Regions from separate parts of the Streptomyces sp. NPDC060049 genome, predicted to be linked through region 2. Evidence: riboswitches for the same ligand, from Rfam matches in the RefSeq annotation. Region 2 holds a riboswitch; the other holds the start of a gene.
The links. Region 2 has a riboswitch for ZMP and ZTP ahead of glyA (serine hydroxymethyltransferase). Riboswitches for the same ligand answer to the same signal wherever they lie in the genome.
Positions count from the first base shown of each region.

Region 1 (6,130 bases), on a different contig from region 2:
GGGCCGGCTCAGTCGAGGTAGTCGCGCAGCACCTGCGAGCGCGACGGGTGACGCAGCTTCGACATCGTCTTCGACTCGATCTGGCGGATGCGCTCACGGGTGACCCCGTACACGCGGCCGATCTCGTCGAGGGTCTTGGGCTGGCCGTCGTTGAGCCCGTAGCGCATGGAGACCACGCCCGCCTCGCGCTCCGAGAGCGTGCCCAGGATCGACTGGAGCTGCTCCTGGAGGAAGGTGAAGCTCACGGCGTCGGCCGGGACGACCGCCTCGGAGTCCTCGATGAGGTCACCGAACTCGCTGTCGCCCTCCTCACCCAGCGGGGTGTGCAGGGAGATCGGCTCACGGCCGTACTTCTGGACCTCGATGACCTTCTCGGGGGTCATGTCGAGTTCCTTGCCCAGCTCCTCCGGAGTGGGCTCCCGGCCGAGGTCCTGGAGCATCTGGCGCTGGACGCGGGCCAGCTTGTTGATGATCTCGACCATGTGGACGGGGATGCGGATGGTGCGCGACTGGTCGGCCATGGCACGCGTGATCGCCTGGCGGATCCACCACGTCGCGTACGTGGAGAACTTGAAGCCCTTGGTGTAGTCGAACTTCTCCACGGCGCGGATCAGACCGACGTTGCCCTCCTGGATCAGGTCCAGGAAGAGCATGCCGCGGCCGGTGTAGCGCTTGGCCAGCGAGACCACGAGGCGGAGGTTGGCCTCCAGCAGGTGGTTCTTGGCGCGGCGGCCGTCCTCGACGAGGATCTCCAGCTCGCGCTTGAAGGCGGGCTTGTGGTCCTCCTCCTCTTCGAGCTTGTACTCGGAGAAGAGACCGGCCTCGATCCGCTTGGCGAGCTCGACCTCCTGCTCGGCGTTGAGCAGCGGCACCTTGCCGATGAGCTTGAGGTAGTCCTTGACGGGGTCGGCGGTGGCGCCGGCGACCATGACCGTCTGCGCCGGGGCGTCGTCCTCGTCGTCGTCGGACAGGACGAAGCCGGCGCTGCCGCCCGTCTTGGGCGTCTCCTTCTCGGCGTCGTCGTCGAGGTCCTCGGCCGCCCAGTCCTCGCCCTCGGCCACGGGGGCCTCGGCCTCGTCGCCGTCCTTGGTCTTCTTCGTCGCGGCCGTCTTCTTCACGGCGGTCTTCTTCGCGGCGGTCTTCTTGACCGTACGCTTCTTCGGCGCGGCGGCGGCCTCGGCCGCCACCTCCTCCTCGGTGCCGGAGGCCGACGGGTCGGATATCGCCGCGGCGGTGGCGGTGGCCGCCGTCTTGCGCGCGCCGATGAGGCGCGGCGGGGCAGCGGCCTTCTTGGTGACGGCGCGAGCCGGGGCGGCGGCCGCCTTGCGCGGCTTCTTGGCGGCAGCCTTCGTGGCGGGCGCGGCGCTGACGTGCAGCGCGACGCCCTCCTCGTCCAGGACCTGGTTCAGGCTGCGCAGGACCCGCTTCCACTGGTCCACCGGGATGCGACCGGCCTCGAAGGCCTGGCGCACGTCATCACCGTTGATGTGACCCTGCTCGCGGCCGCGCTCGACAAGCGCGACAAGGGCCTCGGATTCGGCGATCTCCGTGGGGAACGTACGGGACGGGCTGAGCGACACAAGGAGCCTCTCGTTGCGAACAGATAAGGGGTGGCTGGACATCATCGCGCGAACTTGGGAAACAGACCCGAGGGGGGTCTGTATTCCGGGCCGCACGAGGACACCTGTCGGTTCATCGCATGCCCGAGTCGATTCGTTACGCGCTGAATTGAGTGACCTGCGCCACGCTGTGACCGGGCAACCGTTCGGGGGTGGTCGCGTCCGCCCGTTTTGTCAGCCCGTTTTGCGGGCCTCGATGAGGAATCGGGCGGTGTGCGCGACGAACGGGCCGTCCCGTTCGATCTGTTCGTGCAGCTCGCGCAAGCGGTCCCGAAAGTGCCCGACTGTGAAACCGGGCACCATCCAGATCACCTTCCGGAGGAAGTAGATCACGGCTCCGATGTCGTGGAACTCCGTCCGCAGCCGCTCCGAGCGCAGATCCACGACCTCCAGCCCGGCCCCCGTGGCGTCGGCGACCGCGTCGTCCGGGTGCCGGCCGCGCCGGGCCTCCTCCGGCTGCGGGCCCAGGAAGTACTCGACCAGCTCGAAGACGCTCGCCGGACCCACCTGCTGGGAGAAGTACGTGCCGCCGGGCCGCAGCACCCGCGCGATCTCGTCCCACCAGATCGTCACCGGATGCCGGCTGCAGACGAACTCGAAGGCCTCGTCGGCGAACGGCAGCGGAGGCTCGTCGCGGTCCGCGACGACCACCGCGCCGAGCGGGTGCAGCAGCCGCGTCGCCTTGTCGATGTTCGGCGGCCAGGACTCGGTTGCCGCCATCAGCGGGGGCAGGGGCCCGGCCCCGGCGAGCACCTCCCCGCCGCCGGTCTGGATGTCCAGGGCCGAGCGGACCCCGGCCAGGCGCTCCCCGAGGAGCTGCTGGTAGCCCCACGAGGGGCGCTGCTCGACGGCGCGGCCGTCGAGCCAGGAGAAGTCCCAGCCGTCCACGGACACGGACTCGGCTTCCGCGACGAGATGGTCAAAGGTGGGCGTCATGTCTCGATCGTCCCAGGTCGGACGCCGGTCATCCACCGGGTTGCCGGAGCCGGGGCCCCCTCCGGGAGCTCCGGGGGTCGCCTACACTGGGCGGCGGGCCGTGACTGGCGTTCGGGTGGATCACCACCGGGGAGCGGCCCGGCGTACCTCCGTACGTCGACTGCCGCGCGCCTGGGCGAACCGCGATCCCGCAGCGACGCTCAGGAGACCCCATGACGACTGCCCAGACCGTTCCCGGCGCCCAGAGCGACCAGTCCCCTGCGGGGCGGACCGCCCGGCTGATGGACGGCACCGCCCTCGCCCGCCGCATCTCGGAGCAGACCGCCGACTACGCCGCGAAGATCACCGAGCGCACGGGCACCGCGCCCTGTCTGGCGACCGTGCTGGTCGGTGAGGACCCCGCGTCCGTCACCTACGTGCGCATGAAGCAGAACCGCTGCGCCAAGGCCGGGATCACCTCCCGCCACGTGGAGCTGCCGGCCGCGACGACCACCGGAGAACTGGTCGCCACACTCACCGCGCTCTCCGAGGACCCGGAGATCAGCGGGATCCTGCTCCAGCACCCCGTCCCGCACCACATCGACGAGCGCGCCGCCTTCGAGGCCATCGCCCCGGGCAAGGACGTCGACGGGGTCACCATGCACTCCTTCGCCGCCATGGGCTTCGGACTGCCGGGCTTCGTCTCCTGCACCCCCGGCGGCATCATGCGCCTGCTGGAGGCCTATGACGTGGACCTGACCGGCAAGCACGCCGTGGTCGTCGGCCGCAGCGCGATCCTGGGCAAGCCCGCCGGGATGCTGCTCCTGGAGCAGAACGCCACCGTCACCTACTGCCACTCGCGCACCGTGGACCTCCCGTCCATCGTCCGCCAGGCGGACGTGCTCGTCGCCGCCGTCGGCAAGGCCGAGTTCATCCGGGGCGAGGACATCAAGCCGGGCGCCGTGGTCCTGGACGCCGGGTACAACGAGGGCAACGTCGGCGACGTCCACTTCGAGTCGGCCGCCGCCCGTGCCTCGCTGATCACCCCCGTACCGGGCGGCGTCGGCCCGATGACCATCGCGGTGCTGCTGGAGCAGACCGTCCAGGCGGCCGCCGCACAGGCCGGTCTGGCACTCGCGGACCTCTGACCGGGCCGGACGGTCCCGCGGGCCCCGGTCAGACGCCCGCGGCCTGGCGGCGGGCCTCGGCCACGATCGGGGAGGCGTGGAACTCCCGGGCCAGCTCGGTGAGCGGCCGGGAGTCCAAGCGGTACGGGCCCGCGCAAGCGGGTCCGGCGCCGTCGGTGCCGGCGCCCGCGCGGTCGGCCGCCGCCCGGCGCTGGCAGGCCGCCGCGAGCATGGCCGCGTCCGCCACCAGGACGGCTTCCTCCTCGGTCCGGCCCTGGGCGCGCGCGGCTCCGTACGCCTCCTCGCGCACGGCGGGGTCGAACCAGTACACGAGCGCGAGGATGCCGTCGTCGATCACCGATTCGCGGTGGATCAGCCGGATCCCGACCGGCGACCACCAGGTCAGCGGGACGGGCCGCATGCCGCACGGGGAGAAGCCGCGCAGCGCCGCCCACAGCGGGCGCAGCCGCCGGTAGCGGCTGTAGTCCCGCCAGGGCGCCGAACCGCCGACCAGCGGCACGATGAACCCGGCCCCGACCAGCAGGGCCGCGGCGGCCCCCAGCGGTGGTGCCACATAGGTGGAGAGGTAGTCCAGGTCGCCGCCGCTCCAGTGCGCGGCCATCGCCGTCCACTTCACGACGAGGAAGGCCAGGTCGAAGACGCCCCCGGACATCAGCACGGCGAGCCCCGTGCGCAACGGGCGCATCGACGGGTCCAGGCGGCGCAGCCACTTCCAGCACAGCACCGTGAGCGCGGTGCTGCCCACGGTGTGCGCCGACAGGTAGCAGATGATCATCTCGCGCAGCCAGGGCGTGTCGGCGTAGTACGTGTCCATGTCCCGCAGCCGCTCGACCGGCGCCTCCCCCAACGCGAAGAGGACGACGATCGCCACGGTCACGGCTCCGTACGCCGCCACGGTCAGGCGGGTCGCCCGGCGCACGCCCGGGCTCGGGGGGCCGCTCCAGTGCAGGATGAGCACGATGCAGGAGCCGGAGAAGGCGGTGAGCAGGCTGTACACCAGCGGGGCCGAGAAGTTGACGACGCCGGTGAGCCTGTTGACCGCGACGATGGTCGGGGGCGCCGAGAGGAACACGGCGAGCGAGCCCACGACGAGGAGCGTGCACACGGCGCGCATGAGCGGCTGGTCCCAGCCCCGCCGTAACCTCGGCGCCTTGACGATCAGTGCCGCGGCGATCACCACGCCCGGCACGTAGAGGACGAGGCTTTCGATCATCGCGCCTGTCCGACGGGGTCGGCGGGGTCCGCGGAACCCTCGGCGACTTCCACGGCTTCCGCCGCTTCCGAGGCCTGCGGTACCTCGGGTGCTTCGGTGACTCCGGCGGGGGCCGCGGGCGCGGCCGGGCCGTCCTGGTCGAGGCCCGCGACCGTCCGCTCGGCGGCCGTCAGCGGCGCCGCCTTCAGGGCGCCGCGGCGGGAGGCGCGCAGCACCTCCCAGACCACGCCGGGGCGGACCCAGTACGTGGGCGCCTGGTTCATGGTGATGACCTGGAGCAGGGCGGCGGTGAGCGACGCCTTGGTGGTGGCGCCGGTCATCAGCCGGTCGACGTAGCCGTTCAGCAGGCCCGCTCCGGCGCGCGGCTTCATGCCGGTGGCGCCCGGGTACAGGATGTCCTGCGAGGTGGCGAGGTCCCAGGCGACGGCCACCTGCGGGGCGATGGCCCGCTGTGCCTCGCGGCCGATGGCGGGGTGCGACAGGCCCTTGGCGCGCAGCAGCGTGCGGACGGCCAGCAGGCCCTGGGCGGCGACCGTCATGCCCTGGCCGTAGAGCGGGTTGAAGGTGGCGACCGAGTCACCGACGGCGAAGAAGCCGTCCGGGAGGTCGGCCTTCTCGAAGAAGATCCGGCGGTTGGCGGTGCCCTGGGTGACGGAGACGCCGGTCAGCGGCTTCTTGCCTTCGAGGAGTTCGCCGACGATGGGGTCGCGGACCCCCTTGGCGAACGGGATGAAGGCCTCCGGGTCGGCGGTGGGCTGGCCGCCGCGGGTGCCGGACAGGGTGGCCTGCCAGCGGCCGTCCTCGATCGGGACGATGGTCGCGGTCCGGCCGGGTACGGCCACCCGGGGGTCGGACTGCACGTTGACGATGGGGAAGCCCATGGCGTGGGCGCCCTCGGGCGCCTCGAAGATGCGCGTCGCGTACACGAGCCCGGAGTCCACCCCGGCCTCCTTGAGGTCGCTGACGCCGAGCGCCTCCAGCCAGGTGCGGGCCCGCGAGCCGCGGCCGCTGGCGTCGACCACGAGGTCGGCGGTGACCAGGCGGTTCTCTTCCCCGCCGGTGTCCACCCGGACACCGGTGATCCGGTCGGCCGTGCCCTCCAGCCCTCGGACGCGGCTCTGCTGGAGGGTGGTGACACCGGCCAGGCCGATGACGCGGGAGCGGATCACCGAGTCGAGCAGGTCGCGGCTGCAGGAGATGTTGAACTGCATCTCGCCGTGGCGCGGCAGCCAGCC
Region 1 is NZ_JBHWVV010000028.1:51,474-57,603, reverse strand. It holds gene ACFWBY_RS34780 (RNA polymerase sigma factor) at 9-1,580, opposite strand; gene ACFWBY_RS34775 (methyltransferase domain-containing protein) at 1,794-2,555, opposite strand; ZMP/ZTP riboswitch at 2,646-2,739, shown strand; gene ACFWBY_RS34770 (bifunctional 5,10-methylenetetrahydrofolate dehydrogenase/5,10-methenyltetrahydrofolate cyclohydrolase) at 2,768-3,682, shown strand; gene ACFWBY_RS34765 (MAB_1171c family putative transporter) at 3,711-4,895, opposite strand; gene ACFWBY_RS34760 (NAD(P)/FAD-dependent oxidoreductase) at 4,892-6,130, opposite strand, start outside.
Region 1: it holds a riboswitch for ZMP and ZTP, as region 2 does, so the genes downstream of both, ACFWBY_RS34770 (bifunctional 5,10-methylenetetrahydrofolate dehydrogenase/5,10-methenyltetrahydrofolate cyclohydrolase) here and glyA (serine hydroxymethyltransferase) in region 2, are expected to answer to the same signal.

Region 2 (17,553 bases):
GTAGAAGGCGTCGTGCGTCTCCTGCAGGGCGACGTACTGACGGATGGCTCCGAGGTAGTTCCCGAGGTGGAACGAACCGGAGGTGGGCTGGATGCCGGAGAGCGCGCGAGGACGATCAGAAGCCATGCCCCCATTCTCTCAGGTGCGATGACGAGCTCCGGCCCGCCGCTGGCCGGAACCCGGCGGGTCGCCCCGCCGCGGCCCCGGCCCCCCGGCGGTACCGGGCGGTAGCGGCCCGTCCGGATCTTGCCTCGGCCGAGCGACCGCTTTGCGGATCCAACCCGCCGGCGCGGGTCAGGCGAGCGGGAGCCCCGGGGCCGGGAAGGCAGCCATCAGGTCCGAGACCTCCGCGCGGACGGCGGCGAGTGCCGGCTCGTCCGACCGCGCGGCGGCGGACACCGCGCGGGAGATCCAGTCCGCGACGACCGGCATGTGCTCGGTCCCCAGCCCCCGGGAGGTCAGGGACGGCGTGCCGATCCGGATGCCCGACGGGTCGAACGGCTTGCGCGGGTCGAACGGCACCGTGTTGTAGTTGACGACGATGCCCGCCCGGTCCAGCGCCTTCGCCGCGATCTTGCCCGGGACCTCCTTGCCGGTGAGGTCGATCAGGATCAGGTGGTTGTCCGTGCCGCCCGAGACCAGGTCGAAGCCGCGCTCCAGCAGTGCCGCGGCCAGCGCCTTGGCGTTCGCGACGACCGCGTGGGCGTACGTCACGAACGACGGCTGCGCCGCCTCGTGGAGCGCCACCGCGATGCCGGCCGTCGTCTGGTTGTGCGGGCCGCCCTGGAGGCCCGGGAAGACGGCCTTGTCGATGGCCTTGGCGTGCTCCTCGCGGCACATCAGCATCGCGCCGCGCGGGCCGCGCAGGGTCTTGTGGGTGGTCGTCGAGATCACGTCCACGTGCCCGGCGGGGGACGGGTGCGCCCCGCCCGCGATCAGGCCCGCGATGTGCGCGACGTCCGCGACGAGGACCGAGCCGGCCTCCTTCGCGATCGAGGCGAACGCCTCGAAGTCGATCGTGCGCGGGAGGGCGGTGCCGCCGCAGAAGATCAGCTTGGGGCGCTCGGCCAGCGCGAGGTCGCGCACGGCGTCGTAGTCGACGAGGCCGCTGTCGGCCTGGACGCCGTACTGCACGCCGCGGAACCAGGAGCCCGTCGCCGAGACGCCCCAGCCGTGCGTCAGGTGCCCGCCCATCGGCAGGGCCATGCCCATCACCGTGTCGCCGGGCTTGGCGAAGGCCAGGTACACGGCCAGGTTCGCCGGGGAGCCGGAGTACGGCTGCACGTTGGCGTGGTCCACCCCGAACAGGCCCTTCGCCCGCTCGACGGCCAGTGCCTCGATCCGGTCGATGTTCTGCTGGCCCTCGTAGTAGCGCCGGCCGGGGTAGCCCTCGCTGTACTTGTTCTGCAGCACCGTGCCGGAGGCCTCCAGCACGGCCGCGGACACGTAGTTCTCGCTCGGGATCAGGCGCAGGGTCTGGGCCTGCAGCGTTTCCTCGGCGGCGACGAAGGACGCCAGCTCGGGGTCGGTGGCGAGAAGGGCGGGGTGGTGGGTCGCGCTCATGGCGGCTCCTCCGGGGTCGATGTCAGATCTCGTCCCCGCGAGGCCCAGGCGAGCGGCCCTGTATGCGGTCGTGCGCGCACGACTCCCCCGGAGTTGGTTCTCCGTACGCCAGTCGCCGTGCGTACCGCTCACCTTAGCGGGCACGCCACAGGAAAGGTTTCTCCGTCCGGTATACGAGCGAAGTTAGAAGGTGACGCCACCCTCGTCGCAGGCCTTGACGGACGATCGGAGACCCCGTGTCGAAAACTGCTGATGCCATCCGCTCCGCCGACGCGCACAGCGCGCACAACTACCACCCCCTGCCCCTCGTGGTCGCCACGGCGGAGGGCGCGTGGATGACCGACGTGGAGGGCCGCCGGTACCTCGACATGCTCGCCGGCTACTCGGCCCTCAACTTCGGGCACGGCAACCGCCGTCTGCTCGACGCCGCCCGGGCCCAGCTGGAGCGGGTCACCCTCACCTCGCGCGCCTTCCACCACGACCGCTTCGCGGACTTCTGCACCGAGCTCGCCGCCCTGTGCGGCAAGGAGGCGGTGCTACCCATGAACACGGGCGCGGAGGCCGTGGAGACGGCGGTCAAGACGGCCCGCAAGTGGGGTTACGAGGTCAAGGGCGTGCCGGACGGCCACGCGAAGATCGTCGTCGCCGCCGACAACTTCCACGGCCGCACGACGACGATCGTGTCGTTCTCGACGGACCACGAGGCCCGCGACCACTACGGCCCGTACACGCCGGGCTTCGAGATCGTCCCGTACGGGGACCTCACGGCGCTCGCCTCCGCCGTCACGTCCAACACCGTCGCCGTCCTGCTCGAACCGATCCAGGGCGAGGCGGGCGTCCTCGTACCGCCCGCCGGGTACCTGCGGGGCGTACGGGAACTGACGCGCGAGCGGAACGTCCTGTTCATGGCGGACGAGATCCAGTCGGGGCTGGGCCGCACCGGCAAGACCTTCGCGTGCGAGCACGAGGAGGTCGTGCCCGACGTGTACATCCTCGGCAAGGCGCTGGGCGGCGGCGTCGTGCCCGTGTCGGCGGTGGTCGCCGACCGGGACGTGCTCGGCGTGTTCAAGCCGGGCGAGCACGGCTCCACCTTCGGCGGGAACCCGCTCGCCTGCGCCGTCGCCCTGGAGGTCATCGCGATGCTCCGCACCGGCGAGTACCAGCAGCGCGCCACCGAGCTCGGCGACCACCTGCACCGGGAGCTGAACCTTCTGGTCGGCGGCGGCGCCGTGACCGCGGTCCGGGGCCGCGGGCTCTGGGCGGGCATCGACATCGAGCCGGCGCGCGGCACGGGCCGGCAGATCTCCGAGAGGCTGATGGAACTCGGGGTGCTGGTGAAGGACACCCACGGGTCGACGATCCGGATCGCGCCGCCGCTGGTGATCAGCAAGGAGGACCTGGACTGGGGCCTGGACCAGCTCAGGTCCGTCCTCGCCGCTTAGGTCGTCTCTTTCGGATCCGAAAGAGACGGCCTGGCCGTCACCGCGGCGGCGGCGCGGGCGCACCGGGGAGGGAGGGCCCTCAGAGGATCACGTGGGGCAGGAAGCGGGCGTACTCGTCCGTGACCGGCCCCGCCGATTCGCGGATGCCGAGCCCCGCCGCCTCGTCCTCGACGACCCACGCGCCGAGCACCACCCGGTTGCCGTCGAAGTCGGGCAGCGGGGCGAGGCCCTGGAAGACGTACGTCTCGTCCTGCTCCGGCGTGAACGGCTCGCCGCCCGCCGTGTGCAGGGTGACGCCCGCGCCCTCGCGCCCCAGCAGCGGCTTCGCGGCGTATCCGGTGGTGCCGGCGAGCTCGCGCGGGCCGTCCAGGTAGGCGGGCAGCAGGTTCGGGTGCTCCGGGAAGAGCTCCCACAGGACCGCCAGCAGCGCCTTGTTGGAGAGCAGCATCTTCCACAGCGGCTCGATCCAGGCGGTCGTGCCGGAGCCGCCGCCGTGGTCGTACGTGTCGAGGACCTGCGGGGCGAACGCGTCGGTGGCCAGCCACTCCCACGGGTAGAGCTTGAAGCAGGCGCGGATGAAGCCGAGCTTCTCGTCCACGAACCGGCCGGACAGGCTGTCCCAGCCGATCTGCTCCACCGACAGCTCCCGCGTGTCGATGCCGGCCTGCTCGGCGGTCTCCTGCAGGTAGGCGACCGTCATCAGGTCCTCGCCGAGCTCGTCGGTCTCGGAGTGCGCGAAGTGCAGCGGGCCGGGCGGCAGGAGCTCCGCCTGGCGGCGCCAGGCGTCGACGAGCCGCTCGTGGAGGGAGTTCCACTGGTCGGCTCCGGGAAAGCGCTCCTCCATCCAGAACCACTGCGGGCTGGCCGCCTCCACGAGGGAGGTGGGGGTGTCCGCGTTGTACTCCAGCATCTTGGCCGGGCTGCCGGTGCCGTCGTAGCGCAGGTCGAAACGACCGTAGAGGGAAGGCTGTTCGGCGCGCCGGCGCCAGGACTCGGCGATCAGCGCGGCGAGCTCCGGATCGGTGATGCCGAGGTCCGCGAAGCGGTCGTGGTCCACGATGTGCTGCGCCGCCGCCAGGCACATGGCGTGCAGCTCCTCGACGACGTTCTCCAGCGCCTCGATCTCGGGCAGGGAGAAGGAGTAGTAGGCGCTCTCGTCCCAGTAGGGGCGCAGGGAGTCGTCGGGGTAGCGGGTGAGGGGGTAGATCAGCCCCTGCGCCTCGACGGTCTGCTGCCAGTCGGGGCGGGGCTCGATGGTGTGGCGCTTCACCGGGGATCAGCCGCCCGAGGAGCTCTTGTGGCTGCCGCCGATGCCGCCGCGGGTGACGGCGGACTTGTCGAAGCTGCCGCCGCTGACCTTGTTCCTCGTGACGGTGCCGCCGTAGTAGTACGAGCCGCGTCCGCCGCTCTTGCACTCCTTGGTGTTCAGCTTCTCGAGCGTGGCGCGGTCCGCGCAGCGCTTGTCGGGCTCGTCGCTGCTGCCGCAGGCCACGAGGGCCGCGGCGAGGAGGCCCATGCCGCCGAGCGCGACGGCGCCGGAGCGCATTCGGCGCGCGGTGCGCGCGTTCGCGGTGCTGCTGCCGGTACTGCTGGCGCTGCTGTCCATGTGTGGTTCGCTCCCCCTGGGTGGCCGACTGCCCGACAGACTAGAACGGGTCGCGCGGCCGACGGAATCCGGCCGCCGCCAGTTCCGTGACCTAGAGTCGGTTCGTGCTCATTGGGATGATTTGCGCGCTCGGTGCGGCGGTCTGCTTCGGCACGGCGTCGGTCCTCCAGGCGGTCGCGACGCGCGCGACGGAGCCCGGAACGGGCTCGGGAGTCGACACCGCCCTCCTGATGCGGGCGCTGCGCCAGTGGCGCTACCTCGCCGGACTCGGTCTGGACGGAGCCGGTTTCGTCCTCCAGATCATCGCCCTGCGGCACATCCCGATCTACGCGGTCGGGGCGGCGCTCGCCGCCAGCCTCGCGGTGACGGCGGTGGTCGCGGCGCGGCTGCTGCGGGTGCGGCTGAGCGGTACGGAGTGGGCCGCGGTCGCGGTGGTGTCCGCGGGGCTGCTGATGCTGGGGCTGTCCTCGGGCGAGGAGGGCTCGGGGACCGGTTCGCTCGCGCTGGAGCTGGCACTGCTGGGGGTGGCGGCGCTGGTGCTCGTGGTCGGGGCCCTTGCGGGGAGCCTGCCGGACCGCAGCAGGGCCCTGGCCCTGGGTCTGGCGGCCGGGACGGGCTTCGGGGTGGTGGAGGTGTCGGTCCGGCTCATCGACGGCATCTCGCTCTCGGAGCTGAAGAACCCGGCCCTGTACGCGCTCCTGCTGGGCGGCGGCGCCGCCTTCCTCCTCCTCACCTCGGCGCTGCAGCGGGGCTCGGTGACCACGGCGACGGCCGGCATGGTGCTGGGCGAGACGGTCGGGCCGGCTGTGGTGGGGGTGGTCTGGCTGGGCGACAGCACCCGCGAGGGTCTGGCGTGGCTGGCGGTCACGGGCTTCGTGGTGGCCGTCGCCGGAGCCCTCGCGCTGGCCCGCTTCGGCGAACCCCCCGCACCGCCGGACCCCGCGCGGCCCGACCCCGCCCTGCCGGAACGCGAGCGGCCCGACCCCGGTACCGCCCCTTGAACGGGGCCGTTACGGGAGCGCCGCGACGAGGGCGGCCAGGGTCGCGGACCAGGCGCTCTGGGGCGGCGTCCCGAAGCCGACGACGAGCGCCTCGCGCGGCGGCGCCACCGCGTCGGGATGACGGAAGGAGGACAGAGGCTGCAAGCCGAGGTCCTGCCAGGCGGCCGCCCGAAGGGCCGCCCGCTCGCCGCCCGGAGCCAGGTCCAGCACCGCGTGCAGGCCGGCCGCGATGCCGGAGACCGCGGCGCGCCCGCCGACGGCCGTCACCAGCTCGTCGCGGCGCCGCCGGTAGCGCAGCCGCATCTCGCGCACGTGCCGGTCGTACGCCCCGGACCGGATGAACTCCGCGAGCGTCAGCTGTTCGAGGGCGCTGGAGCTCCAGTCGGTCGGGCCCTTCACCGCGAGCACCTCGTCCATCAGCGGCCGCGGCACCACCATCCAGCCCAGGCGCAGCCCCGGCGCCAGGGACTTGCTCGCCGTCCCGAGGTAGACCACACGGTCCGGGTCCAGTCCCTGGAGGGCGCCGACCGGCTGGCGGTCGTAGCGGAACTCCCCGTCGTAGTCGTCCTCCAGGACCAGCCCGCCCGTGGACCTGGCCCAGTCCACCGCCGCCGCCCGCCGCCCGGGCGTCAGCGCGGCGCCCGTCGGGAACTGGTGCGCCGGGGTGAGCAGGACCGCGCCGACCCCGGAGCCGCTCAGGGACCCCGTGCACGCTCCCGCCGCGTCCACCTCCAGGACCCGCGTCCGCAGCCCCGCACCGGTCAGCAGGTCCCGGTGCACGTCCAGCCCGTACCCCTCCACCGCCACCTCCCGGACCCGGCGGGCCCGCAGCAGCTTCGCCAGCATCAGCCCGTGCGCGAACCCCGCGCACAGCACGATCCGTTCCGGGTCCGCGTACACCCCGCGCGCCCGCGCCAGGTACCCGGCCAGCGCTTCGCGCAGTTCGCCCCGGCCCCGCGGATCCGCGTACCCGAACGCCTCGTTGGGGGCCTCGGACAGCGCCCGCCGGGCAGCCGACAGCCAGCCCGCGCGCGGGAAGCCGCCCAGGTCCGGGGAGCCGGGCATCAGGCTGTACGAGGTCCGCGATCGCACGGGCCGCCGTACGGGGGCCGCCGGCGCGGGGCGCCGCGCCCGGGCCCGCTCCGCGACCCTGGTCCCGGAGCCCTGCCGGGCCGTCAGCCAGCCTTCGGCGACGAGCTCGGCGTAGGCGTCGGCGACGGTGTTGCGGGCGATCCCGAGGTCTGCGGCGAGCGAGCGCGAGGACGGAAGCCGCAGGCCCGGGGCGAGCCTTCCGCTGCGCGCGGCCTCGCGCAGCGCCTCGGTGAGCCCGGCCCGCAGGCCCCGGCCGGCGGAGAGCTCTAGATGCAGGTCGGCACCGAAAGTGGCCCAGGATTCCGTCATGGATATGGACCATATCGGCGGGCCGCATGCCTCGTACGGTGAGTCCATGGACAACACGGACCACACGAAGAACGCGCCCGAGCACACCCCCCGCATGCAGCTGGCGAAGCTCGCCCCGGAGTTCTACAAGGCGGCCGTGGCCCTGGACGCGGCCGCGGCCAAGGGGCTGGACCCGGCCCTGGTCGAGCTCGTCAAGCTCCGCGCCTCGCAGATCAACCACTGCGCCTTCTGCATCGACATGCACTCCAAGGACGCCCTCGCCGCGGGCGAGGACGTCGAGCGGCTGCTGCTCCTCGGCGCCTGGGAGGAGTCGCGGCACTTCTACACGGAGAAGGAGCTCGCCGCGATCGAGCTGACGGAGGCCGTGACCGTCCTGACCGACGGTTTCGTTCCCGACGAGGTCTACGCGAAGGCCTCGGAGCACTTCGAGGAGAAGGAACTGGCCCAGGTGATCGCCCTGATCGCCGCGATCAACGTGTGGAACCGCATCGGCGTCACCACGCGGCTGAGCCCGGGCCACTACACCCCGGGCATGTACAAGTAGGAAGCCCACCCGGCCACCCGGCCACCCGGCCACCCGGCCACCCGGCCACCCGGCGGTCGGCAGCCGGCCGGTCGGCCGGGCCGCCGGCCGCCTTCAGCCGCCCGGGCTGAACGCGGCCAGCGCGGCCGCCTGGTGCGCTTGGGTGAGCGTCCACTCGGCGGCCGGACCGGCCGTCAGGACGGCCCACTTCTTGCCGTCCTGGGCGACGAAGACCCGTTCGACGCCGCGCCGCCTGCCGCGCGACTCGGCGCTGTCGTACTCGTAGACGAGCTCCCCGGCCTCGGTGGCGCCGGAGACCGGTCCGACCCGGATCTCCTGGTAGCCGGTGGTCTGGGCGCGCAGGTAGGCGGAGGCGCCCTGGACGGCGCCCAGCGGGCTCAGCTCGGGCTCGCTCACCTGGAAGATCTGGACCAGGGCGGCGCGGTCGGGCGAGCGGTAGAACACCCCGGTGGCGCCGTCCTCCCGGACCCAGCCGACGGGAACGGCCACGGTGAAGCCCTTCGCGTCCCGCACGGTCTCGTGCGGGACGCTGCCGCTCGGGCTGGGCGTGGCGCTGGGGCTGGGGCTGGGGCTGCCGCTCGGCGAGGGCGGGCGGGTGCCGGTGGGCGAGGGCGTGTCCGTGCCCTGCCCGCCCGTCGGGGTGCCCGTCGCGGTCGGCCCCGCGAGGGCGGGCTCCCCCGCGTCCCGCTCCACGAACCACACCGCCGCCGCGCTGATCGCGAGCGCGGCCACCGCGACGCCGGCGGTGGTCGGAGTCAGCCACCGGCCGGCCGGCCCGCCGGAGCGCGGGGGCGCGGGCGGTACGGGCTGTACGTACGGCTGCGGCTGCGGGTGGGGGTCGTGGCCCGGCGCGGGCGGCACCGGCCCGTACCCGGGCACCCCGACCGGCATAGCCGGCACCCCGCCCGGGGCGGAGCCGGAACCGGAACCCGGGCCCTGCCCCGGCCCCGATCCCTGGCCCGGCGCCTGGCCCTGCACCCCACCCTGGACGGGCGCCCGACCCGGCGGCTGCCCTTGGACGGGCGCCTGACCCTGGCCCGGGGCCTGGCCTTGCAGCCCGCCCTGGCCCGGCACTTGACCCTGGCCCGGGGCCTGGCCTTGCGGCCCGCCCTTGCCCGGGGCCTGGCCCTGGTCCGGTACCTGACCCTGGCCCGGAGCCTGGCCCGGCGGCCGGGGCGGCCCGTCCGCGACCCACCGCTGGGTCTGCGCGTCCCAGCGGAGCGCGCCCTGCGGCTGCTCGGCCACGGCTCAGCCTCCCAGCGAGGCGAGCAGTCCGGCCAGCGCCGTGGCCGCGCCGACGGACTCCACCAGCGGGGCCCACCGCTCCAGCGCCCCGCGCAGCCGGGCGACCAGGCCGGGTCGGATCTCCTCGGCCCCCTCCAGTGACTCCGCGACCCCGTCCAGTTCGGTGTCGAGCGCCGTCCTGTCGTTCCCGCGCGGCAGCCGTACGAGGGCCGCGCGCAGCTCCAGTACCGCGTCCAGCAGCACCTGCGGCCCGATGGCGTCCGCGCCCGCGTTCCCGCGGTGGACGGTGTTGGTGTTGTGGGCGCCCCCGATGCTGAAGGCGCTGTCGTTGACGCTGCCGATCCGTACGGACGGCTGCGAACCGCCCGCGCCGGTGTCCGTACCGCTGCCGTCAGTTGCCACCGCTGCCTCCTCCGCCCCTGGCGCTGCCGCCGTGCCTGGTGTTGGTGTTGTTGGTGCCGCCGACGCTGAAGGCGCTGCCGTTCGCCGACTGGATGAAGACGCCGCCCTCGGCCACGTTGACCGCACGCTGCGCGAACTCCTCGGTGTGCCAGCCCGCTTCGTGCAGCGCGACGGTCACGCCGCCGACGACGCGGTCCTGGATGGTCTTCAGGAAGCGGTCGAGGTCCATGAGGTGGAACAGCGAGCCGTTGTCCTGGGAGGCGAGCTCGCGCACCGACACCCAGGGCCCTTCGGGCCTGGCCCCGCCGTGGCCGGCGGTGGCGATCCGCCACCAGCTCGCCAGGCCCCGCCCCAGGGTGGTGACGGAGGCCGCGAGGGAGCCGGGGGTGTGGCGCAGGGCCCAGACGGCCTTGCCGAAGCCGCTGTTGTTCCGGTAGCGCTGGGCGTCCGCGTCCGCGTTGTGGAAGGCGGTGCGGACGGGGAGCAGCACGTGCGGGGCCACTTCCAGCATCATCATCCCGCCCTGCGTGTGGACCCGTACGAAGACGGTGACGACGAGGTTCTCGTCCCATCCGCCCACCCGGACGCGCAGGAAGTGCCGGCGGCGCTCGCCGCCCTCCTCGATGGCGGCGGCCCGCTGCCCGTCGTACTGCCCGTGGACGACCTGGGCGGTGTCCCGGTGCGGCAGACCGGTCGCGGGCAGGAAGACGCACTCGTCGACGACCAGTTCGCGCATCCGGTCCCCGACGGCGGCCGCCGCCTCGGGGGAGCCGTGCGGCGAGGGGACCCGCAAGCGCTCCAGCAGGGGCACGATCCGCCGCACGATGTCGGCGTTGGTGACCGGGGTGGGCGTGCGGTCGGGGCCGAGGTCCTCCCGCGGGCGGAGTTCGACGGACAGCTGCCAGGGCCGGTAGGGATCGCCCGCCCCGCAGAAGGGGTCGTTGATGTCGTACATGATCAACGGGGCGTGCTGCTCGGCCCGGACGCGCTGTCGGACGCGCTGGAAGCGGGCGCCGTCGAAGGCCTCGGCCGGGTCGCCCGCGTGGTCGGCGTAACGGCTTTCGGAGAGGTCGGTGGCGACGGTCCGGAAGACGTGGCCGCGCTGGAGCCCGACGACGCCCACCACGGCGGCGAAGACGACGGGCAGCCACCAGAGGGCGACGGCGCCGGCGAGGTCCGCGCCGCTCGGGGAGAACGGTGTGAGCGCCGATCCGCCCATGCCGTCCAGGAAGCCCAGCAGCACGAAGCCGCCGAAGCCGAGCACCGCCAGGAGGGTGAGCAGCAGCCACCACACGTAGATCCGCAGGGCCACGGACAGCACGCGCAGCACGGGGACGTTCCGGGCACGCAGCCAGTCGGCCAGGCTCAGGAGCAGGAACGGGACGATGAGCACGGCGAGCGCGCCGCCGGTGAGCAGGGAGCCGGCGAACCAGGCGCCGAGGACGCCGGCGGCCCAGCCGAGTTCGGCGCGGCGGGCGCGGAGCGCGTGGGCGAGCACCCGGGAGGCGTCGTAGCCGTAGGAGGGGGCGACTATCCGCTCCTCGTGGACGTACAGCTCGTCGATGACCCGGTCGCGGTAGGCGGCGTCCAGGTACGTACCCGCGCACAGGAACCGGCCGGCCTCGCTGAGCGAGGGGTGCACCGGGGAGCGGTCCGCTCTGGGACCACCCCAGCCCCCGCCGGTGGGCTGATGGGGAATCGGGATCTCGGTCACCGACCGACCCTAGGGTTCCTCTCCCCGTCGCGACAGCGTGAATCACGCCAAAGCGCCCCGGCCTGGTTTGGCCGGGGCGCTTCGCTGTTCGTACTGGTTCGTACGGGCCCTACGCGTCCGGAGTGACGCCCGGAGCTACGAAAGGCCGTACGGAGCCGCTCAGATCAGGCCGAGCTCGCGCACCGCGTCGCGCTCCTCGACGAGCTCCGCCACGGACGCGTCGATGCGCGTACGGGAGAACTCGTTGATGTCCAGGCCCTGGACGATCTCGTAGCGGCCGTCCTTGGTGGTGACGGGGAAGGAGGAGATGATGCCCTCCGGGACGCCGTAGGAGCCGTCCGACGGGATGCCCATCGAGGTCCAGTCGCCCGCCGCGGTGCCGTTGACCCAGGTGTGGACGTGGTCGATGGCGGCGTTGGCGGCCGAGGCGGCCGAGGACGCGCCGCGGGCCTCGATGATCGCCGCGCCGCGCTTGGCGACGGTCGGGATGAAGTCGTCGGCCAGCCACGCCTGGTCGTTGACCAGTTCGGCGGCGTTCTTGCCGGCGATCTCCGCGTGGAAGATGTCCGGGTACTGGGTCGCCGAGTGGTTGCCCCAGATGGTCAGGCGCTTGATGTCGGAGACGGCGGCGCCGGTCTTGGCGGCCAGCTGCGAGATCGCGCGGTTGTGGTCCAGGCGGGTCATCGCGGTGAAGCGCTCGGCCGGTACGTCCGGGGCGGCGGCCTGCGCGATGAGCGCGTTGGTGTTGGCCGGGTTGCCCACGACCAGGACCTTGATGTCGTCCGCGGCGTTCGCGTTGATCGCGGCGCCCTGCGGCTTGAAGATGCCGCCGTTGGCGGAGAGCAGGTCACCGCGCTCCATGCCCTTGGTACGCGGGCGGGCGCCGACCAGCAGCGCGACGTTGGCACCCTCGAAGCCCTTGTTCGGGTCGTCGAAGATGTCGATGCCGGCGAGCAGCGGGAAGGCGCAGTCGTCGAGCTCCATGGCGGTGCCCTCGGCGGCCTTCATGCCCTGAGGGATCTCCAGAAGACGGAGCTTGACCGGCACGTCCGCGCCGAGAAGGTGGCCGGAGGCGATGCGGAAGAGCAGCGCGTAGCCGATCTGGCCGGCGGCGCCGGTGACGGTGACATTCACGGGAGTGCGGGTCATGGCCTTCTCCGTTAGACAGCTGGCGGTGGGGCGTCCCTGCCCCATGTGCTGGGAGGACGCCGCTCCCCGGCCCACTGAATCTTGACGTGAAGAGACATCCGCCGTCAGGCTATCCGACCTTGGAGCACCCCAATCCCCCGCCCCGTGTGGTGCACGGCACACGGACGGGCGTCCGGGCGGCCCCGCCCGGCGTCAGCGCGTCGGCGGCGCCCGGCAGAACTCCCCCGTCCGGCGGTCCCCCGCGCACGTGACGCGCGGAGCCGGGCCGGGCCGCCGCTCAGCGGACCGTGAAGCGGACCGCGTTCTCCAGGAACGGGATCTCCAGCAACGGGCTGGGCTCCATGACCAGCGCGAGCAGGGTGATGGCCAAGCCCAGCAGGCCGTACGTGACCATGTCGGTGAAGCGGGAGCGCACCGCGAGCATGCCCACGGAGGGCAGTGCGCGGCGCAGCACCGACGCGGCGATCAGGGCGATGCCGATCATCAGGCAGCCCGCGCGCGGGTGTCCCGTCGCGGTGGCCAGCAGGCCGCCCGCGGTCGCCGCGAGGACGGACAGCATCGGCCACTGGCGGGCCGGTGCGGGCGCGTCGCCGGGCGCGGTGCGGCCGCCGCCCTCGGGGCGGGCGGTGCCCCGGGTGACGGAGGGGAAGCGGCGGGAGCGGCCCGCGGCGGTCGTGGCCCCGGGCCCGGAGGGCGCCGCAGGCCCCGTGGGCCCCGTGGTGTCCTCGGGGCCCGCCGCGGCGGAGTCCTCGCGCTCAGCCCGCACTGGGGGCGATCCGCTCGGCCGCCTCGACGACGTTGACGAGCAGCTGCGCCCGGGTCATGGGGCCGACGCCGCCCGGGTTCGGGGAGATCCAGCCGGCCACCTCGGCGACGCCGGGGTGCACGTCCCCGACGATCTTGCCGTTCTCGTCGCGGCTGACGCCGACGTCGAGGACGGCCGCGCCCGGCTTCACGTCCTCGGGCTTGACCAGGTGCGGCACACCGGCCGCCGCCACGACGATGTCGGCGCGGCGCAGCAGCCCGGAGAGGTCGCGCGTCCCGGTGTGGCACAGGGTCACGGTCGCGTTCTCCGACTTGCGGGTCAGGAGCAGGCCGATGGACCGGCCGACGGTGATGCCCCGGCCGAGGACGACGACGTGCGCGCCGTTGATCTCCACGCCGTGGTGGCGCAGCAGTTCGACGATGCCGTACGGGGTGCAGGGAAGCGGGCCCGGCTCGTTCAGGACCAGCCTGCCGAGCGACATCGGGTGCAGGCCGTCGGCGTCCTTCAACGGGTCCATCAGTTCCAGCACCCGGTTGGTGTCGATGCCCTTGGGGAGCGGGAGTTGCACGATGTAGCCGGTGCACTGCGGGTTGGCGTTCAGCTCGCGCACGACCTCCTCGATGTCCTCCTGGGAGGCCGTCGCGGGCAGCTCGCGCTGGAGGGAGGCGATGCCCACCTCGGCGCAGTCCTTGTGCTTGCCGTTGACGTACCAGCGGCTGCCCGGGTCGTCGCCGACCAGCAGGGTGCCGAGTCCCGGGGTGATGCCCCGGGTCTTGAGCGCCGCCACGCGGGCGGTCAGTTCGGACTTGATCGCGGCTGCGGTGGCCTTGCCGTCGAGAATCTGGGCGGTCATGGCTCCATCCTCCCGGATGGACCGGTCCCGGTTCCAGTCGCATCCGCCGTGCGGCCGGTCCGATTCCTTGGTTGCACTTGCACAACGAGTACCCGGGCCGCCACGCGGCGGCTGGACAAGTCCGCCCCGATCGGACGACGATGGCCGGAAGATGTGCCGCGGGCAGTGCCGGGGGGCGGGCCGCACGACTTGCAGCGATTCCTCCGAGCGTGCCGTGCGTCCCCGCACTTCCACGGAGGAACACCCCAGATGAGTTTCGGCGACCCGAACAACCCGTACGGGCAGCAGCCGCAGGGCCAGCCCGGTTACGGCTACCCGCAGCAGCCGCCCCAGGGCATACCGCCGCAGGGTGGCTACGCCTACCCGCAGCAGACCCCCCAGGCCTACCCGGCCGGCCCCGGCTACCCGGGCGCGGGCGCCCACGTACCGATGCCCGGCGGCGTCAAGGGCGCCCGTGTCGTCCTCTTCGTCCTCGGCGGGTTCCAGGCCCTGGTCGGCGTGCTCGCCCTCGTCGGCGGCGCCCTGTTCGCCACGGCTCTGTCCGAATCCTCCAGCTCCTCGACGAGCGAAGCGGGAGCCCTCGCGGGGAGTGTGATCGTCGGCATCGGCATCGCCGTCATCCTCCTGTCCCTGTGGCCGATCCTGACCGCCGCCAAGCTGAGCAAGGGCCGCGGCGGGGTCCGGGTCTCCGGGATCATCTTCGGCTCGCTCCAGACCCTCTTCGCCGTGCTGAGCGTGATCGGCAACGCCGTCTCGCTCTCCGACCCGCACGCGGCCGGCGCCGCCGTGCTCTCGCTGCTCATCGCGCTGGTCTCGTTGGGTCTGGGCCTCTGGATCCTGATCGGCCTGGCCAATTCGGCCGCGAGCGTCTACTTCAAGCGCCCGCTGTACTAGGACACCCGGCGTGTCCCGCCGGCTTACGGGATCCGTAGGCCGCACGAGACGGCGAAGGCCGCGTCCCGCACTGTCGCGGGGCGCGGCCTTCGCCGTCTGCGGGTACCGGCGGGGTACCCGTGGGGCTCAGTGGAAGAAGTGCCGGGTTCCGGTGAAGTACATCGTCACGCCCGCCGCCTTCGCGGCCTCGACGACCTGCTCGTCGCGGACGGAACCGCCCGGCTGGGCCACGGCCTTGATGCCCGCGGCCGTCAGGATCTCCAGCCCGTCCGGGAAGGGGAAGAAGGCGTCGGACGCGGCGTACGAGCCCTGCGCGCGCTCGGCGCCCGCCCGCTCGACGGCCAGCTTCGCCGAGTCCACGCGGTTGACCTGGCCCATGCCGACGCCGACCGAGGCGCCGTCCTTGGCGAGCAGGATCGCGTTGGACTTGACGGCGCGGCAGGCCTTCCACGCGAAGGCGAGCTCGGCGAGCTCGTCCGCGGAGAGCGCCTCACCGGTGGCGAGCGTCCAGTGGGCCGGGTCGTCGCCCTCGGCCTGCAGGAGGTCGGACTGCTGGAGCAGCACGCCGCCGGAGACGGGCTTGAGGTCGCCCGGCTGGTGCGGGGTGCCGGCCACCTTCAGGACGCGGATGTTCTTCTTCTTGGCCAGGATCTCGACGGCGCCCGGCGCGTAGTCGGGGGCCGCGATGACCTCGGTGAAGATCTCCGAGACCTGTTCGGCGAGCTCGACGGTCACGGGGCGGTTGACGGCGATGACGCCGCCGAACGCGGACAGCGGGTCGCAGGCGTGCGCCTTGCGGTGGGCCGCGGCGACGTCCTTCTTGTCCACGGCGATGCCGCACGGGTTGGCGTGCTTGATGATCGCGACGCAGGGCTCTTCGTGGTCGTAGGCGGCGCGGCGGGCGGCCTCGGTGTCCACGTAGTTGTTGAAGGACATCTCCTTGCCGTGCAGCTGCTCGGCGTTGGCGAGCCCGCCCGGCGAGCCGTCCGTGTAGAGGGCGGCGGCCTGGTGGGGGTTCTCGCCGTAGCGGAGGGTCGACTTGCGCTCCCACGCGCCGGCCAGGAACTCGGGCAGCACGGCCTGCGGCTCCGGGGCGTACGCGTTCGTGAACCAGGAGGCCACGGCGACGTCGTAGGCGGCGGTGTGCTGGAAGGCCTCGGCGGCGAGCCGCTTGCGGGCGGTGAGGTCGAAACCGCCGTCCTGGGCGGCCGCGAGCACGGCGTCGTAGCGCGCCGGGCTGGTGACGACCGCCACCGAGGGGTGGTTCTTGGCGGCGGCGCGGACCATGGAGGGGCCGCCGATGTCGATCTGCTCCACGCACTCGTCCGGGGTCGCGCCCGACTGGACGGTCGCGAGGAAGGGGTAGAGGTTGACGACCACCAGGTCGAAGGGCTCGACGCCCAGCTCGGCGAGCTGGTTGCGGTGGTCCTCCAGGCGCAGGTCGGCGAGGATGCCGGCGTGCACGCGCGGGTGCAGGGTCTTGACGCGGCCGTCCAGGCACTCGGGGAAGCCGGTCAGCTCCTCGACCTTGGTGACGGGCACCCCGGCGGCGGCGATCTTCGCGGCGGTGGACCCGGTCGAGACGAGCGCGACACCGGCCTCGTGCAGGCCGCGGGCCAGCTCTTCCAGTCCCGTCTTGTCGTAGACGCTGACGAGCGCGCGCCGGATCGGGCGCTTCGACGCGGTGAGGTCGTCGTTCTCTACGGTCACGGTCTCTGCGGTCCCTGCGGCCTCTGCGGCGGTCACTGGATTGTTACCTTTCGTCCCTCGATGCGGTAGCCGTGCCGGGCCAGGCGCCCCACGACGTCGACGAGCAGCTCGCGCTCGACTTCCTTGATCCGCTCGTGCAGAGCGGATTCGTCCTCTTCGTCCCGAACCTCGACCACACCCTGGGCGATGATCGGACCGGTGTCCACGCCCGCGTCCACGAAGTGGACGGTGCAGCCGGTGACCTTCGCGCCGTAGGCGAGGGCGTCCCGTACGCCGTGGGCGCCGGGGAAGGCCGGGAGCAGCGCGGGGTGGGTGTTGACGAACCGGCCGCCGAAGCGGCCGATGAACTCCGGCCCCACGATCTTCATGAACCCCGCCGAGATCACGAGGTCCGGCGCGTGGGCGGCGGTGGCCGCGGTCAGGGCCGCGTCCCACTCCGCACGGCTCGGATGGGCCTTGACCGGGCACACGAAGGTGGGGATCCCGGCCTTCTCGGCGCGCTCCAGGCCGGCGATGCCGTCGCGGTCGGCCCCCACGGCGACGACTTCGGCGCCGAAGCCCTCGGCTCCGCCGGGGTGGGCGTCGATGGCGTCGAGCAGGGCCTGGAGGTTGGTGCCGGATCCGGAGACCAGCACGACCAGGCGGGAGGCGGCCATGGGAGGCCCTTTCTCGCGCGGGGGCGCCGCCCGGCCTGAGCTGGGAGCGCGTCGTTCGTCTTGTGTGATCGTATGAAACTTCGGGTCGCCGCTATACGGGGGACCATACGAAGCCACCGACCGCCTGCAACGATACCGGCACACCGGACGGCCCCCGAGGGACGGGGGCGCGGGCGGGCGGTAGCGTCTGGCATACATGCCTCAAACAGGCCTCCGACGTCCCAGCGACGTCCACGACACAGGGGATGAAACACACCCGATGCCGGACCGCCGCCAGCCCGACCCCTCCCCCGACGACAACCCCTTCGCGGCGCCCCCGGAAGGCCGGCCCGACCAGCACTGGGAGCCGCGCACCGGCGGCGACGGCGGTCCCGGTCAGGGGCCGGTCGAGGACCCCGGGTCCGGGCCGGCGCGCTGGGACCCGACGGACCCGGTCCAGCGGCGCGCCCGGTACGCGCTGCTGGCCGGCATGTGGGGATTCTTCTTCGGGGTCTTCGGCATCCCGTCGGTGGGACTGCTGCTGGGCGCGCTCGCCTTGTACTGGGGGATCAGCGCGCTGCGCGGGACGCCGGCGAAGCCGGCCGCAGAGGGCGCACGGGAGGGCTCG
Region 2 is NZ_JBHWVV010000004.1:258,312-275,864, reverse strand. It holds gene trpS (tryptophan--tRNA ligase) at 1-126, opposite strand, end outside; gene glyA (serine hydroxymethyltransferase) at 295-1,563, opposite strand; ZMP/ZTP riboswitch at 1,599-1,689, opposite strand; gene rocD (ornithine--oxo-acid transaminase) at 1,800-3,005, shown strand; gene ACFWBY_RS08975 (glutathionylspermidine synthase family protein) at 3,085-4,275, opposite strand; gene ACFWBY_RS08970 (hypothetical protein) at 4,282-4,611, opposite strand; gene ACFWBY_RS08965 (hypothetical protein) at 4,728-5,612, shown strand; gene ACFWBY_RS08960 (PLP-dependent aminotransferase family protein) at 5,622-7,013, opposite strand; gene ACFWBY_RS08955 (carboxymuconolactone decarboxylase family protein) at 7,060-7,557, shown strand; gene ACFWBY_RS08950 (hypothetical protein) at 7,651-8,802, opposite strand; gene ACFWBY_RS08945 (hypothetical protein) at 8,806-9,204, opposite strand; gene ACFWBY_RS08940 (hypothetical protein) at 9,194-10,918, opposite strand; gene ACFWBY_RS08935 (malate dehydrogenase) at 11,078-12,067, opposite strand; gene ACFWBY_RS08930 (DUF3017 domain-containing protein) at 12,345-12,833, opposite strand; gene ACFWBY_RS08925 (bifunctional methylenetetrahydrofolate dehydrogenase/methenyltetrahydrofolate cyclohydrolase) at 12,823-13,686, opposite strand; gene ACFWBY_RS08920 (hypothetical protein) at 13,936-14,580, shown strand; gene purH (bifunctional phosphoribosylaminoimidazolecarboxamide formyltransferase/IMP cyclohydrolase) at 14,707-16,290, opposite strand; gene purN (phosphoribosylglycinamide formyltransferase) at 16,323-16,946, opposite strand; gene ACFWBY_RS08905 (hypothetical protein) at 17,206-17,553, shown strand, end outside.